Regions from separate parts of the Paenibacillus sp. sptzw28 genome, predicted to be linked through region 2. Evidence: riboswitches for the same ligand, from Rfam matches in the RefSeq annotation. Region 2 holds a riboswitch; the other holds the start of a gene.
The links. Region 2 has a riboswitch for cyclic di-GMP ahead of KZ483_RS28970 (LamG-like jellyroll fold domain-containing protein). Riboswitches for the same ligand answer to the same signal wherever they lie in the genome.
Positions count from the first base shown of each region.

Region 1 (4,010 bases), 470 kb from region 2:
AGCATTGAAATGAATCCCCCATCCGTATTTCTTAGGAAGCATGGATGCTCTTAGGCAAGGCATCGGTTTCTGGAAAAATTCGTCCCTGATTTGGGTCCCCTTCGCCGCCAGCTCCTCTTCGGGAATGTTTTTGTGACGGATATGCACTTCATACAGAAGGTCCTCTGAGGTGTATTTGTAGGGATGATTGGCGATCAGCTCAAACTCGATTCCGGGCTTCGTTCTTCCGCTCTTCTTATCCGGAGGCACGATGCCGTTCTCTGCGGGACAATCGGCCGCCACCATAATAAACGTATCGTAATAATTCAAGTCCATATTTGACACTCCTCAATAAGCAGTTTTTCTCATTATATCCCCCTTTCTTGACAATATCAGTCAGTGATTTTTGGATTGAGAACAAATCTATACGGTTTTAACATACTCTTTGAGTTCATGGCCGGCTGCGCTCTTGTTTACTGCTTTTTTTGGAAGCATGCAGCGGTCGGCATCTACATAGATTCGTTCAATATCTACCGGCTTGAATGTTTCATCAATTTGAGAATAAACCCATATAATAACCAACTCATCCGAAGTACTTGCATTTTCGAGCCGGTGTGCAATACCTGCCGGAATAAAAGAAGTATCGTAAGGTTGTAAAAGGGTCCGCTCCCCTTCGACATCGCAATAGGCGCTTCCTTTTAATATGGTTACGGATTCTTCTACATTATGAATATGGCAGGCTAATCCCAAGCCCGGCTTGAAAGTGGCTAATCCTGCAATAATTGTTTTAGGACCCATTTCCTTCGTTAACAGTTCATGAAAATGGACACCCTCAACAATCTCAAAAGGCTTGATATCTATGTGTTTGCTGATCATTGGCCCATATATGTGCTTTTGCATGTGTTTCACCCTTCCCTAACTTATACAAAGGTTAATCTAAGCAATCAAATTGAACTTCGCACTTACCATCAAAAGCATCTCTTCCGTCATTTTCCTCAAGTCGTATTCTGCCTTAAAGCCCCACTCTTGTCTGGCTGCGGTTGCATCGATCGAATTTGGCCAGCTCTCTGCAATCCTTTGCCTGACCGGGTCGACATCATAGCTCAGTTTAAACATCGGTATATGCTTTCGAATCTCCGAAGCAATTTCCTCCGGTTCGAAACTCATAGCGCTTACATTGAACGAATTTCGGTGTTTCAGTTTTGCAGCATCGGCTTCCATTAAAGTAATGATGGCATTTAATGCATCAGCCATATACATCATATCCATATATGTTTTTGGCGCAATATAGGAAGTATAACGCGCATGCTTAATCGCTTCGTAATAAATCTCAACGGCATAGTCCGTCGTTCCCCCGCCAGGAGGAGCAACATAAGAAATAAGTCCGGGAAAACGAAGCCCCCGCGTATCAACTCCATATTTGTAATAGTAATAATCACAAAGTAATTCACCGGCGACTTTATTTACGCCGTACATCGTTGTCGGGCGTTGTATCGTATCCTGCGCCGTATTGTCTTTTGGCGTCGTTGGCCCAAATGCACCGATTGAACTCGGGGTAAAGAACTGGCAGCCGAGCTCTTTCGCCACTTCCAATGCATTGATAAGGCCGTCCATGTTTAAATGCCACGCATGAAGCGGGTTTGACTCGGCCGTAGCTGACAGCAATGCCGCAAGATGAATAATGGAATCCGCCTGATGCTTTTTGGTCACATCGAACAGAGCTTTTGAATCTGTAACATCCACTATCTCAAACGGCCCTGTTTGAACAACATCACATTCGGTTCTTCGAATATCTGTAGCAATTACACGATCGTATCCGTAAATATCCCTCATTTTCATAATCAATTCCGATCCGATTTGCCCGAGTGCTCCGGTGACAATAATTTTCTTCAATGTAATTCCTCCAATTAAAGTCCAGATGTAACTCGATTTTATTTAATAATCCCCTTCTCTTTCCCCGCTTTTGTCCGCTGTGCCCGCATCAGCGGGAGTTTTCTCATCGCTAACGAGTGTTTGTTCGTCATTCACCTCCCTCAGGAATAAACTTGTCGTATACGAAAATTTAGACAACAAAAAACCCCACATCTACTTGCATACTCATTAATAGACGGAGGTTCCCGTCGTATTCGGTAAACTGGCTGGCATCATGGAAGAATCGTCCACCTTAGCCCCTATAGCTTTGCGTCGCCACTTTTCAGTGGGTTTGCCTTTGTCGTACGATATTTTAAATTGTCGTATACTGTCAAATCTATAAGTTTTTAATACGTTTGCAAATAGGACCTTTTAACTATTTTACAAAATAAGATTTAAGTTCAATTGCCTTAACACCAAAGAAGGCTGCAGCAGTGTACCCGATGGTAAACTGTCACAGCCCTCGAAACCCGCGTCTTGTGCCGCCTCTCGGCGCTTACTCCTGCCCTGTCGCGATGGGATTCTCGCGATTCGAAATCCAGTCGCTCCAGCTTCTTACTCCCCCACGAACCCCTACTCTTGAATAGTCCCAAGCCGAACGGAATGCTAACAAAAGGAAAAGTGAAGCAAGGTAGCACCCGGAAGGATGTGAGTGACAGCAAGCAGGCTCCAATGCTGTTGTTTGCAGCCTGTTGGCAGTTGTTTGCGTCTACCCCAAATGTTGACTCAAAACGAATTGCGCTAGAGTTGTGAAATCCAACTAAAAAGTCAAACTGTCAATAATAACTCCATGGCTGCACGTTCCTTATCCGCAATCTCGAGCAAAAGCTCGGAAACCTGGTTCAGTACCTGATGGTTCCCCGTTCTACCTACATGGTCGATCAAAGAAGATACGCTTACCCACAATGGAGCGATTTCCATAAACAACCAGTATGCCTGTACTACTTTCGAGTCTCCAAACAGATCCACGCATTCTTTTAGAAAATCCCGATATAGATTTCGAAACAAAGCGCCACCGGTTCCCGCCCTTTCCATTAATAACGCAGTCAAGCATAGATCTTGCTCAAAGTTCTTACTGCGAGAAGGCCACTTCAGGATTTCACTGCTCATTTTTATAATGCCTTTGTTCCCTATATTTCGAATTGGCGGATTCAAGTAGTCATGTGCATTCTTGGTTAAGGATGATCGTATTGCGGGCACAAGAGGTGGAAGGGTGACGATCGGCTCGATCGTAAAGGAGCGATTCCTGGAGCTCATAGGCCCCCTTGCGTTTCTAGCCATGGCCAAATGGGTCAAACGCGTCGACACTAGTCCACCCTGTTGTCTTGTATCCGCCATGTAGGCGTATTCGTCATCCATGCCATATATCACCGCATAGTGGGCGGCAAAATGCACTTTGTTCGTGAAGTAATCCAAATAATAGGAGTCTAACTTAAGCCCAACCGGAACTCCGCGTCCTAGGAAGCTCCGCACGTTCTGCCATGCTTTTTCAACGGACGAGGTTTCTTGCGTCCTGATGGTTAAGTTGAGCCGGGATGCTATGCAAACAGCCAACTCATCCGGCTTCACCCTCCCCCCTATAAAAGGAAAGTCCATCCCCTTAGAATCCCAATAAATGAATCCCAATCCTTGCCCGAGTCCGAATAACATCGGCTCCGATAGCCGGACTCCAGCAAATTGAAGCAAGTTGCCCATTGCTGTCGACTCGCAATGTTCTCCTTGAAAAGGAACGAAACCTTCAATCATTATTGACATCTTCCTTCATCTCCTCCAACAATTCGTTGATTAGATTGGCGACGAACGCTTGCTCACTCTCGATAAGACTCATCGGATGAAGGAAAAGTGCCCTTATGTACAGCGGCAATCGAACGCCGCCTTGCGATTCGTAGTTCTGCCTTATATTTATCAAAACGTCCCCAAGAAAATCTAACCGTTTTCGCAAAGCTCCAATGGCTTCGCCCTTCTCGAGTAAAGGTATAGCGGCAAGCCCGAGATCGAATCGGTTATCCCGCTCTCGCGAAGAGGACAGGCCGGCGATGATTTCATTTCTCAGCGTTGTCATACCGACTTCCGTCATAGTAAATCGGATCGGCATAGGTCCCTTGCCGAATTTCTCGCCG
Region 1 covers NZ_CP080545.1:147,689-151,698, forward strand. Annotated here, with positions in the region: gene KZ483_RS00615 (DUF6157 family protein) at 1-315, opposite strand, end outside; gene KZ483_RS00620 (cupin domain-containing protein) at 403-855, opposite strand; gene KZ483_RS00625 (L-threonine 3-dehydrogenase) at 916-1,872, opposite strand; cyclic di-GMP riboswitch class I at 2,105-2,197, opposite strand; gene KZ483_RS00630 (BtrH N-terminal domain-containing protein) at 2,659-3,645, opposite strand; gene KZ483_RS00635 (PadR family transcriptional regulator) at 3,629-4,010, opposite strand, start outside.
Region 1: another riboswitch for cyclic di-GMP. It lies ahead of KZ483_RS00625 (L-threonine 3-dehydrogenase); the one in region 2 lies ahead of KZ483_RS28970 (LamG-like jellyroll fold domain-containing protein).

Region 2 (4,010 bases):
TGCCGACTGCGTAACTTGTTCATTAACTGTCAACTCAGTAAGCCGCATGGGACTCTTGAGGGACAACGTGTGCAGGACGGAAAGTGTAGTAAAGCTTAGTTTTTCAATTGACGGCAACCGAATGAAAATCCTCGTTAAATCTTCGAACACCATAGCGAAGTCGCTAACGTTCAACTCAGTCAGGTTATTTTTAGGTTCCATGAATAAAACTATATCACAAATTTATATAAGTTTCTAATGTAAATTTAGTTGACCAAGACTCCAACCAGATTAAAGACGTTGGGTTCACGCCCCCGTTTCAACGAAATCATGTTCTCTACTTGTGTCACTAACCTCCGTTAACTCAATGAATGCAACTAAAATTTTTCGTAGTAGGTGCTTGTAATTGTTGACAGCGTAAGTATTCAATCCTCTGGCGGATATTTGAATGGTTATATAAACTCGCTTGCGAGACACCCGATTCTTCTGATAGGCTATTGAAATTGATGCTCTTGTTGACTCGTAAGAGGCGTGAGATCGCCTGACCTACCTTCTCTAAGGTGCTTGCCTTCCGTTGGGCTTGGATGCTCTTCAGATGGGCTGTACGATCGTAATTAGCCATTTCCAGCACTCACCTTTCTTTTTACACGGTCTTGTCTACCGAAAATGATGTTGCCTTCTTGTTCTCCGAAGGCTGCGAGGAGAGGCTAAGCCCTCAATTTCTGAAATGGGCTTGGCAAAATCCAGCAAAACAAAGGCCAAAGATTTTGGCAAAACTTCAAAGTTTATCGAATGAAAAGAAAATAATCATCCTAAAGTCTCCGAATGACGTACGAGAATTTTTGGCAAGCGTGAAGTTATTGAAGTAACCGGAACGATTAATAAAATGCTTCAAAATAAAGGAGAGAAAGAACAAATGAAGGACTTCCTGCAGAACATCAGGGCCGTTTTCTTCGACCTTGACGATACGCTTTACGACCAATTGGAGCCGTTTCGGGCGGCCGTCGCCGATACCATGTCTCCAGAAACTGCCGCAGAGCTGGAGCTCGGGACGCTGTTCCGCAGAGTGCGCCACTACAGCGACCGGCTGTGGGACAGCTACAAGGAGGGGAAGCTCAGCCTGGAGGATGTACGGATGCAGCGGCTGATTCTCGCATTCGGGGAGCTTGGCATTGAAATGAGCAAGGAGACGGCGGCGGCCATTCAGTCCCGTTATTTGCAAGGGCAGCAGCAAATTATGCTGTCCTCGGGTGCGGAGGAGTTAATAGCGGCTCTTCGGCAGCGCGGTCTTGATGTCGGAATTCTCACCAACGGACCGGTAGATCATCAGATGGTCAAAATCCGTGCCCTTAAGCTGGACCGTTTAGTACCTAAGGACCGGATCTTTATATCCGACGCGGTAGGAATCGCGAAGCCGGACCCGCGTGTCTTTGAGCATATCAGCCGGGTTACCGGACATTTGCCAGAACACTGCTTATATATCGGCGATGCGTGGGAGAACGATGTAATCACCTCGCTGGAAGCGGGTTGGCGTGCAATATGGCTGAGCAGAAGAGGCTTCCGGCCCGATACCGGCCATCAGCCGGCTATGATTATTAGCGATTTGCGGGAACTGCTTGACCTTATCGTTCTATCAAATCATGAAGTAAGCCCCAAATAACTGTGTTTAATAATTAAATCCTTCGAACCATAAACAGATATCTCCCACCTCCTGTATAATAAAGGCGATTCGACATGATTCTACATATTTTTTGATCAATCTCGATAAGGCAAACCTGGTGAAAGCCAGTGACGCAAAGCTAAAGGGGCTTCTGCGGCGAAAGCCGCATGCCAGCCAGCCGCCGAAGGATGGTGATATCAGCGGAACCTTCCTGTCAGTATAGAGGGTTCTTTTTTGTTGTCGTGATGATAGAAGGAAAATATCAGATTTACAGGGTTTATGCTTACGATGCTGCGTTTTCTCCGAAAACGCCTGATTATGCTTACGATGCTGCGTTTTCTCCGAAAACGCCTGATTATGCTTACGATGCTGCGTTTTCTCCGAAAACGCCTGATTATGCTTACGATGCTGCGTTTTCTCCGAAAACGCCTGATTATGCTTACGATGCTGCGTTTTCTCCGAAAACGCCTGAGGAGGGTTATGTTCATGGGTCGAAAAAAATTAGCAAAAATCGCCGCTTCTGTTCTTTCCTTTGTCTTGATTGCGGCATGCTAATGATTGCTCCGGTTCTAGCAGCCACAACCTTCAGTGATGATTTTGAGAACGGTACCGCTGGCAATTGGACCGCTCAGAAGGGTACTTGGTCTGTTGTGAGAGACAGTGGTACTTATGTCTATTATCAATCCAGTATGAACGAGGGACGGGCAATGGCTGGAGACCAGTCATGGACGGATTATTCCGTTGAAGCCAAAGTTAAAGTGGACAAATGGAATGGCAGCAACCGCACTTATGTAGCCGGACGTTATAAAGACGGCAACAATTTCTATGCGGCGTCTTTATTTAACAGCGACGGAGGCAAACTGGAGATTCGGAGGAAAATAGACGGCTCAACCACAACGCTGTCAACGAAGGATTTTCCGCTTGCTGAGGGCACATGGTATACGGTGAAGCTTGAATTGAACGGTACAACGATCAGCATGTACATAGATGGAACCTTACAGTTAACGGCTAATGATTCAAGCTTGACTTCCGGAGCTGTTGGCTTGGTGGCTTACAAGACATTCGCCAAATTCGACAATGTCAACGTAACGGGCTATTACAATGAGACATCGCCGACTGAACCCGCTCCCGGGCCGGTGCCTGCCCCGACTGAACCACCGGCTCCAGCTCCTTCCGATACAGCTTCACCCGGCGTTTTCTATGTTTCGCCGGATGGATTGGACGGTAATTCCGGGACGCTGATCAGTCCGACTACGTTAAGCTCGGCTATCGCGAAGCTCCCGCCCGGAGGAGTGATCTACATGCGCGGCGGAACGTATTCTTATTCGTCGGAAATCAGGATTATACAGTCGAACAGCGGTACGCAGGACGCCAGGAAACAAATCGTTCCCTTCGAAGCGGAGAAGCCTGTGCTCGATTTTTCCTCGGAGCCTTACAGCTTCACCAATGTCGGAAGTAACGACAGGGGGATTCGAATCGACGGCAGCTACTGGACGATCAAAGGGCTCGAAATTAAAGGAGCCGCCGATAACGGTATCTTCGTATCAGGCCACTTTAACCGGATTGATAACGTCGACGTCCATAACAACCGGGATTCGGGGCTGCAGCTCAGCGCATACAGTTCGACAGCTCCGAGAAGCGAATGGCCCAGCAATAACGTAATCATAAACACTTACTCTCACGATAACTTCGATCCGGACAACGGAGAGGATGCCGACGGCTTCGCCGCGAAGCTGACGCTTGGGCCAGGTAATGTGTTTGACGGCTGCATCGCAGCCTACAACACCGATGACGGCTGGGATCTGTTCACTAAAACAGAAACAGGACCCATTTCACCGGTAACGATCAAGAACAGTGTTGCCCACCACAACGGTCAGACTTCATCGGGCGTATCGACAGCTAACAGCGACGGCAACGGGTTCAAATTGGGCGGCAGTCAAATCGCCGTAGACCATATAGTCATAAATTCCATTGCGTACCTGAATAAACAAGACGGCTTCACTTACAACAGCAACCCGGGATCGATTAAGCTCACCAATAATACGTCTGTGCGCAACGGGCAAAGTAACTTCAACTTCGCCGTTGGCACCCATGTGTTCATGAATAACATATCTTACAAGGGCGGCGCCAGCGATAAAATAAGCGGCACCGACGTACTGAAGACAAATGTCTGGTGGCAAAACAGTAAAAGTGTTAATGCAAAGGGACTTTCTGCCGGCGACGCCGACTTTATAAGCCTTAAGCCTGAATTAATCCGCAATGCGGACGGTTCCCCTAACCTCGGGAACTTCCTGAAGCTTGCGGAGGGAAGCGAACTGATCGGCTCAGGAACGCCGGACGGCACGAACATCGGCGCGTTCTTCCAACACTG
Region 2 covers NZ_CP080545.1:5,774,148-5,778,157, reverse strand. Annotated here, with positions in the region: gene KZ483_RS26735 (MarR family winged helix-turn-helix transcriptional regulator) at 1-201, opposite strand, end outside; gene KZ483_RS26730 (DUF6262 family protein) at 344-601, opposite strand; gene KZ483_RS26725 (HAD family hydrolase) at 866-1,639, shown strand; cyclic di-GMP riboswitch class I at 1,738-1,825, shown strand; partial or broken gene KZ483_RS28970 (LamG-like jellyroll fold domain-containing protein) at 1,807-2,718, shown strand; gene KZ483_RS26720 (right-handed parallel beta-helix repeat-containing protein) at 2,776-4,010, shown strand, end outside.